Regions from separate parts of the Streptomyces sp. NPDC001796 genome, predicted to be linked through region 1. Evidence: riboswitches for the same ligand, from Rfam matches in the RefSeq annotation. Region 1 holds a riboswitch; the other holds the start of a gene.
The links. A riboswitch is a leader RNA that binds a small molecule or an ion and turns the genes downstream of it on or off. The one in region 1 is predicted to bind cyclic di-AMP.

Region 1 (4,404 bases):
TGGCCCGCGAGTACGCGAGGCAGCATTTCGGGAAGGACGCGGCGCGGTCGGTCGCGCGGTACGAGGCGTACGCGACGTCCCTGGCGTTTCTGCGCCACCGGGGGCGCCGGGGCCGGGTGGGCGCCGATTTCGTCGTACGGGAACAGGAGTTGCTGACCGAACTGTGGGCCCGCCGGGAGGTGGCGCGGCCGGCACTGGCGTATGCGGCACGGGCGACGGCTCCGGTGGCTCCGCCGATGTGGCCGGGCTACGGGCACGTGCCCTTCCAGGGGACGCAGCAGTACGCGCAGTACGGCTCCGCGATGCCGCAGTACGGCCCGGTGGCGCCGCAGTACGGCCCGGTGGCGGCGCAGTACGGCTCCGCGACGCCGCAGTACGGTCCGGCGGCGCCGTATCCCGGACACAACCCCTATCGCTCCTAGGAGTTACGCGGGCTCGGCACCGCCGGATTCCGCCGCCTGGACGGCTGATCCGAAAGACAGGCCCTACGCCGACGCCTCCGTCAGCTTCGCCACGTCCTCGTCCGTCAGCGTCAGGTCCGCCACCGCCAGCAGCGCCGGCAGCTGCTCCACCGTCCGCGCCGAGGCGATCGGAGCCGCGACCGTCGGCTGGGCCGCCAGCCAGGCGAGCGCCACCGTCGGGATCTCGGCGCCCCGGGCCTCGGCGACCTCGTCCAGGGCCGTCAGGACGCGCTGTCCGCGCTCGGTCGCCAGGTGCTTGGCCGCGCCCTCCGCACGCGCCGACTCCACGGTCGTACCCGGCCGGTACTTGCCGGTCAGGAAGCCCGACGCGAGCGCGAAGTAGGGAACCGCCGCGAGCCCCGCACGGGATGCGAGGTCCTGCAGCGCACCCTCGTAGGTGTCGCGCGAGACCAGGTTGTAGTGCGGCTGCAGCGCCACGTAGCGCGCGAGGTTCTCGCGGTCCGAGAAGTCCAGGGACTCCTTCAGGCGCTCGGCGGAGATGTTGGAGGCGGCGATGGCGCGCACCTTGCCCGCCTTCACCAGCTCGTCGAGCGCGCCGATGATCTCCTCGACCGGCACCTCCGGCTTGTCGAAGTGCGTGTAGTAGAGATCGATGTGGTCGGTGTCCAGACGGCGCAGGGACGCGTCGGCCGCGGCCTTGATGTTGGCGGCGGTCAGCCCCTGGTAGTCGGGATGCTGGCTGACCTTGGTCGCAATGACCACGTCGGAGCGGTTGCCGCGCGCCTTCACCCACTTGCCGATGATGGTCTCGGACTCGCCGCCCTCGTTGCCCGGCACCCAGGCCGAGTACGAATCGGCCGTGTCGATGAAGTTCCCGCCCGCCTCCGCGTATGCGTCGAGAACCGCAAAAGACTGCGTCTCGTCGGCGGTCCAGCCGAAGACGTTGCCGCCGAGGGACAGTGGGAAGACCTCGAGATCGGAAGAACCCAGTTTGCGAAGAGAAGTCATGCTTCGTGTCAACGTCCGGACCGGACGGGCGTATTCCGGGAAGCCCGCAAAGATCTTGCAAACAGCGCGCTCTTCGCAGGGTGGGTCAGGGGTTGAGGCCCTTGCCGCGCAGCCAGGCCAGCGGGTCGATCGCGGCGCCGCCGTTCGGATGGACCTCCAGGTGCAGATGCGGCCCGGTGACGTTGCCGGTCGCGCCCACGCGGCCGATGACGTCTCCCGTGCTGACCTTCTGCCCGACCGTGACGCTGATCGACGACTGGTGACAGAACCACAGCTCGGTGCCGTCGTCGAGGGTGAGGATCGTGCGGTAACCGTACGAGCCGGCCCAGCCCGCCTCCGTGATCGTGCCGCTGTGGACGGCCTTGATGAGCGTGCCGGTGGGCGCGGCGAAGTCCAGGCCGGTGTGGAAGCCGGAGGACCACATGGCACCGGCGTCACCGAAGTGGGAGGTCAGGGTGTAGGAGGAGGTCGGCAGCGTGAACTGCCGGGCGAGCGCTGCGAGCCGCGCGGCCTCCTGCGCCTTCTTCTGCAGAGCGGCGGCCTTGGCCTGCGCGTCGTCCTGCGCCTTGGCAGCCGCGGCGGCGGCCTTCTTCACCGCGGCGTCCTCGGCCGCCTGCGCCGCCTCCTGCGCGATCCGGTCCTGCTGGGTCTCGGCCTGCTGCATGATCCGGGCGCGCAGCGCCTCGCCCGCGCCCTTCGAGTCGGCGGCGTCGGCGGTGTCACCGGCGTCGGTCCGGCCGACGCTGCTGAGAGCGGTGGCCGAACTCTCGGGGGCGGCGGAGTCGTCGCCGATGAGCGCCTTGGCGGATTCCGTGACGGAGGAGAGGTCCGGCAGGGAGATGGACACCGGCGGCTTGCCGGACTGCGCGGTTGCCATGCCGCCCGCGCCGACGGCGGCCATCACACCGACGCCGAGAACGGTGGAGCTGCGGGCGAGCCCGCCCCCGCGCTGTTTGACGACGCGGTGCCGGCCGCGGACGGGGCGGATGGAGTCCTCGGTGGGGTTCCACTCCTCCCAGGGGCCCTCGTCGATGCCGGGTGCGACGTCCAGCGTCTGATTACCGTTCGGGGCGAACGAGGTGCTCGGGGCAGGCCGGTTGAACGCCACGTGGGCGCACTCCTTTCCTTCCGTCTCGCCTACCGGGTTAGCTGACGGGTTCGGAGCAGGAAGGTCTCCTACGCGCGTATACCGGCCGTGCGGCACGGCGGTATCCGCTCGATTCACCCCAAGGTGGTGGTTCCCCGGCTCCCTCGCGGGATTCGGCAGGCGCGCACGGAGCCGCCTCTGGTGACGGCTGGGACGACCGCGCTGCGTTATCGAACGTTAATAGACCCGGGGCCCGTATTCCAAGCCGTTCAGACAGATCGGTTTATGCCGCTGGCCAGGACTTTCATGGCCTGAACGGAGGAAATCGGGCGAGTCGCCCCCGCCCCACCGACCACACGGATATTGACAGTATGTCAGTTGTTATGCGCAGAGGCATGGATCACTCACTCTTCGTGACCGCACTCGGGGGGCGCCCGGGTCGGCGCACGGCCAGCAGGGCCATGTCGTCCGTGCCGCGGCGGCCGGTGTGCCGGGCGACCTCGCGCGTGACGGTGCTCAGCAGGGCGCCCGGGCCGGGGAAGACCCGTCCGGCGAGGCGGACGGCCGGGTCGTAGAACCGGCCGTGCGCGTCCCGTGCCTCCGAGACGCCGTCGGTGTAGAAGAGCAGCGTCGAGCCGGGCGGGAAGTCCCACTCCTCCGCCCGGTCGGGCCGGACGCCGAGGTCGCCCATGCCGAGGGGCAGCGCGGGTTCGCGGGCCCCCAGCTCTCGCAGGGAACCGTCCGGGAGCAGGAGCAGCGGGGCGGGGTGGCCGCGGTTGACGATGCGGACGACGCCCGAGCCGTGCGGGATCTCGGCGAGGACCGCGGTGGTGAACCCCTCGTACACGTCGGGTCCCTCGCGTCCGGCGCGGTCGCGTGACAGCGCCCGCTCCAGGCGCTGGGCGACGGCCTCGAGCGTCGGCTCCTGTTCGGCGGCCTCCCGGAAGGCGCCGATCAGGACGGCCACGGCGGTCACGGCCCCCATGCCCTTGCCGCGTACGTCGCCGACGACGAGCCGTACCCCGTGCGAGGAGTCCTGGACGGTGTACAGATCGCCGCCGATGAACGCGTCGGCCTGGGCGGCCTCGTAACGGGCGGCGATGTCCAGTCCACCGATCCGGGCGGCGGGCTCGGGCAGCACCGCACGCTGCGCGGCCTCGGCGATCTGGCGGGCGGAGGCGAGGCGGGCGACGTTGCGGCGGACCAGCACGTTGATGAGGACGGCGAGGGCGGCGACGGTGACGACCGTGGCCACCTCGGTGACCTCGCCCGCCTTTCCGAGCACGCCCAGCCCGAGGTGGACCCCGAAGACCACGACGACGGCCGCCGTGCCGGTGAGGACGGTGCCGCGCAACGAGAACAGGGGCGCGGCCACGAGCGGGGCGGCGGTGAAGAGGGGGCCGGCCGTGTAGTCGGACGGGGCGAAGAGGTCGAAGCAGACCCCGGCGACGATCAGCAGCCCGGGCAGGGCGCGCAGAAAGGCCCGCGCGTACGAGATCCGCCGCTCCTCGGCCTCCGTGGCGGCCTCCGCCTCGGCCCCTCCGTACGCCGGCACCGGAACGACCCTCCCGCCGGGGGCGGGGACGGGGGTGCCGGGGTCGGGGACGGGGGTGCCGGGGTCGGGCACGGGGACTGCGGGGGCTCCGGGAGCCTCGGAGGGTTGTGGGGCCGGTTCGGGGGCTCCGACGAGCCGGCCGGGTCGGCGGTCGTCGCTGTCGTCGCTGTCGTGGCGGTCGGGGAGACCCCCGCCGGACCGGTTGCCGCAGTCGGCAAGACGCCCGCCCGACCGGTCGTGACGGGCGGGGAGACGCCCACGCGCCCGCTCGTGCTCCTCGGCCCTCTCCTCACCCGGCCCGTCGGGCCCACGCCGCTCGTCGGGATCGTCCT
Region 2 (4,404 bases), on a different contig from region 1:
TCAGGATGCGCCGCAGCGGCACGGAGTCCTCCGGGTTCGCCAGCACCCGCAGGTAGGCGAGGACGTCCCGGACCTCCTTGCGCTCGTAGAAGCGGACGCCGCCGACGACCTTGTAGGGCAGGCCGACGCGGATGAAGACCTCTTCGAAGACACGGGACTGGGCGTTGGTGCGGTAGAAGACGGCGACGTCTCCGGCCTTGGCCTCGCCCGCGTCCGTGAGGCGGTCTATCTCGTCGGCGACGAACTGCGCCTCGTCGTGCTCGGTGTCGGCGACATAGCCGGTGATCCGGGCGCCGGCGCCCGCGTTGGTCCACAGGTTCTTCGGGCGGCGGGACTCGTTGCGCTCGATGACCGCGTTGGCGGCGGAGAGGATCGTCTGCGTGGAGCGGTAGTTCTGCTCCAGCAGGATCGTCGTGGCGTCCGGGTAGTCCTCCTCGAACTGGAGGATGTTGCGGATGGTCGCACCGCGGAAGGCGTAGATCGACTGGTCGGCGTCGCCGACGACACACAGTTCGGCGGGCGGGACGTCGTACTCGTTCGGCGGGACGTCCTCGTCGTGCGCCCGGGTGCCGACGAGTTCGCGTACCAGGGCGTACTGGGCGTGGTTGGTGTCCTGGTACTCGTCGACGAGGACGTGGCGGAAACGGCGGCGGTAGTGCTCGGCGACGTCCGGGAAGGCGCGCAGCAGATTCACCGTCGTCATGATCAGGTCGTCGAAGTCGAGCGCGTTCGCCTCGCGCAGGCGGGACTGGTAGAGCGCGTACGCCTGGGCGAGGGTCTTCTCGAAGCCGTCGGACGCCCGGGCGGCGAAGTCCTCCTCGTCGATCAGCTCGTTCTTCAGGTTGGAGATCTTGGCGCTGAAGGACTTGGGCGGGAAGCGCTTGGGGTCGAGGTCCAGGTCACGGCAGACGAGGGCCATCAGGCGCTTGCTGTCGGCGGCGTCGTAGATGGAGAAGGAGGACGTGAAGCCGAGCTTCTTGCTCTCCCGGCGCAGGATGCGGACACAGGCGCTGTGGAAGGTCATCACCCACATCGCGTTCGCGCGCGGGCCGACGAGCTGCTCGACGCGCTCCTTCATCTCGCCCGCGGCCTTGTTGGTGAAGGTGATCGCGAGAATCTGCCCGGGATGGACGCCCCGCTCGGCCAGCAGGTACGCGATGCGGTGGGTGAGCACGCGGGTCTTGCCGGAGCCGGCCCCGGCCACGATGAGCAGGGGGGAGCCGGCGTGCACGACGGCCGCGCGCTGGTTCTCGTTCAGCCCCTCCAGCAGCGCCTCCATGTCGACGGCCGGGCGGTGCGCGCCGTTGCGGTAGTACGCGTCCCTGTCCGGTGGCAGGTCGAACTTCCCGCCGAACAGATCGTCCGGAACCGGCTCCGGAGCGTGATGGTCCTCGGGCGGCGGGGGCTCCTCCTCGTGGGCCGGAGTGGCCTTGAGGTCCGCCAGGAAGCTGTCGTCAAAGAGGCTGCTCATCGCTCTCCGAGTCTAGGCCGCCCCACCGACAGCCCGCCGCCACCCCGGAAACTCCGCCTCGAAAGAGACCGCCCGGACCTTTGCCACCAGCAGGAACCAGCCGCTCACCCTGCGCGCCCGGAAAGCGCTCACACCACGAAAGTCACAAAAACGTATCGGGCATATCACGCATCAACCTTCACAGCAGCCACACCGGTTGGCTACCGTGCCGGGCGGGCCGTACGACCACCACCGGCGAACGTCGCCGGGCCGCGCGGCCTCCGCCGAGTCCGGTGCCCGATGGGCGACCGGAGCCGGGGACCCAACCGACCTTGGGGTGAATCGGCCAACCGCCCTGCGCGGCACGGCCGTAGGGCACACCTTCCGGAACCACCCGCCCGAACCCGGCAGCTAACTCGGTAGGCGGACTACGGAAGGAGACGCCTTTCATGGCGCCGCACCGCAAGGCGCGCCCCGCGGGCACGCGCATCGCCGGCATACGGACCCCCGCCCTGGCGACGGCCGCCCTCACCTCCGTGGCCCTGCTCTCGCAGACCGCCGACGCCGTGCCCTCCGCCGACGGCAGGCCGAGCGTGGAGGAGGTCGAGAAGAAGGTCGACGACCTCTACCGCCGCGCCGGGTCGGCCACCGAGCAGTACAACGCGGCCAAGGAGAAGACGGACCGGCAGCGGGGACGCGTCGCCGCGCTCCTGGACGACGTCGCGAGACGCACCCAGAAGCTCAACGAGGCGCGGGACCAGCTGGGTTCCTTCGCCGCGGCCCAGTACCGCACCGGGGAGGCGGCCCCCGACACGGCCACTTTCCTCCTGGCCGACACGCCGCAGGACTACTTCGACCAGACCCAGCTGATGAGCCGGCTCACCAGTCGTCAGAAGGAAGCGGTCGACGAGTACGTCACCGAGCAGGCCGCGACGATGAGCAAGCGGCGGGAGGCCACCGAGAGCCTGCGGTCGCTCACCGAGTCGCAGCTGAGGCTCCGGTCGGCCAAGGCGGACGTCCAGAGGAAGCTCGCCGCCGCGCGGGACCTGCTGTCCGAGCTGACCGCGCAGGAGAAGGCACGGCTCGCCGCGCTGGAGAAGAAGAAGCAGGAGGAGGCGCGGCGGCAGGCGCAGGAGCTGGCGCGGCAGCAGGCGGCACAGCAACAGTCGTCCCCCACGTCCCCCACGTCCCCCACCGCCACGACCGGCTCGCCGGGCTCCTCCACGGGCGCCGCGGACTCCACGGGCGCCTCGTACGCGACGGCAGCCGCCAAAGCGCTTACGTTCGCCCGCGCCCAGATCGGCAAGCCGTATGTGTGGGGCGCCACCGGGCCCGGCTCGTACGACTGCTCGGGTCTGACCCAGGCCGCCTGGAAGGCCGCCGGGGTGTCACTGCCGCGCACCACCTACGACCAGGTGAACGTGGGCACGACGGTCCCGCTCACCGACGCGCAACCCGGTGATCTGATCTTCTTCTACGACGACATCAGCCATGTCGGCCTCTACATCGGCAACGGCATGATGATCCACGCGCCGAAGCCGGGGGCGTACGTCCGCGAGGAGTCGGTCTACTACGGGGGCGCGTCGATCATCCACAGCGTGGTGCGCCCGGCCTGACTCCACGCTCGTCGAACACGTGCGCTTGGGAACGCTCGCCGTCCGGCACGCGCGCGTGGGGCCCGGCATGCGCGCGAGGGGGGGCGTCCGGCACGCGCGCGTGGGGTTGTTTTCCGTCGTCGCGCGCGTGCCCCGTACGCAACCCGTGTGCGCGTCCCTAGCATCGGGCGCATGTCAGGCACCTCCGCGCTGCGCACCTGGTGGGCGCCGCGTCCGCCCGCCACCGGGTCCGCCGTCATGGCGACCGGCATCCTGTCGTTCGGGCTGCACCTGACCGGCCAGCAGATCCTCTCCCGCCTCGCCCTGGTTCTGGCGGGTGCCGCCTGGCTGGGGCTCGCCGCCGACATCGCCCTGCAACTGCTGTGGGACCGGGAGCAGTGGCGGGCCAGGGCCGGCTCGCCGGCCGCGCTCACCATGGTGCCGGCGACCACCGTACTGGGCTCAGGAGTGTCCGCACTGAACGGGCAGCCGCTCGCCGAGGCGCTGCTCGCACTGGCCGTGGCGCTCTGGGCCTGCCTGATCCCGTTGACCGTGCCTGGCTGGGAGCGCCGGATGCCCGGCGCGGTGTTCCTCGGGTGTGTGGCGACGGAGGGGATCGCGGCGCTCGGGGCGGTGCTCGCGGCGGCCGTGGGGGTGGCGTGGCTCGCCCACACGGCGCTGGTGTTCTTCTGGCTCGGGCTGGTGTTCTACCTGATCGGGCTGGGTTGCTTCGACCCTCGGCAGGTGGTGACCGGGCCGGGCGACCACTGGATCTCGGGCGGCGCGCTCGCCCTCTCGGCGCTGGCCGGATCGCAGCTCATGAGCGCCGCGCGCAAGGGGCTCTACCTGTGGAACAACGACGACGGCGGTGTCCTGCGCGGTGTGACCGTCGCCCTCCTCGTCCTCGCCCTGGCCTGTTACGCCGTCCTCGCGGTGGCCGAGGTGGTGCGGCCCCGGTTCCGCTACGACGTCCGGCGCTGGTCGACCGTGTTCCCGATGGGGATGACGGCGGTGGCGGCGCTGTCCGTCGCGTCCTCCGTCGGCGTGCCGTGGCTGCGCGGCCTCGGCCGGGTACTGCTGTGGATCGCGGTGGCCGCCTGGCTCCTGGTCCTCACGGGAGCCGTCGCGTCCGCCGTGGACAGCGTCAGGTCCAGAGCACGGCGATGAAGATGTTCGCCAGGGTCGCGGCGCCGACGAGGCCGAAGAGGGGCTTCTCGACGGTCTCCTCGTCCCGCTTCACATAGACCAGGCCGAGGATGACGATCAGCAGGGCCAGCTTGATCCCGATCTTGATCGTGTCGACCGGGTGGTGGTCCGCCTGGTTGAGGCCGACCAGCGCCACCCCTGTGACCAGCATGG

Region 2: it holds a riboswitch for cyclic di-AMP, as region 1 does, so the genes downstream of both, ACFYZE_RS14600 (NlpC/P60 family protein) here and ACFYZE_RS06680 (M23 family metallopeptidase) in region 1, are expected to answer to the same signal.

What each region holds. Positions count from the first base shown of each region.
Region 1 covers NZ_JBIAUC010000002.1:694,002-698,405, reverse strand. The annotation lists gene ACFYZE_RS06690 (PrsW family intramembrane metalloprotease) at 1-422, shown strand, start outside; gene ACFYZE_RS06685 (aldo/keto reductase) at 486-1,430, opposite strand; gene ACFYZE_RS06680 (M23 family metallopeptidase) at 1,516-2,538, opposite strand; cyclic di-AMP (ydaO/yuaA leader) riboswitch at 2,550-2,706, opposite strand; gene ACFYZE_RS06675 (PP2C family protein-serine/threonine phosphatase) at 2,918-4,144, opposite strand.
Region 2 covers NZ_JBIAUC010000006.1:111,505-115,908, forward strand. The annotation lists gene pcrA (DNA helicase PcrA) at 1-1,471, opposite strand, end outside; cyclic di-AMP (ydaO/yuaA leader) riboswitch at 1,723-1,892, shown strand; gene ACFYZE_RS14600 (NlpC/P60 family protein) at 1,900-3,066, shown strand; gene ACFYZE_RS14605 (tellurite resistance/C4-dicarboxylate transporter family protein) at 3,238-4,212, shown strand; gene ACFYZE_RS14610 (hypothetical protein) at 4,190-4,404, opposite strand, start outside.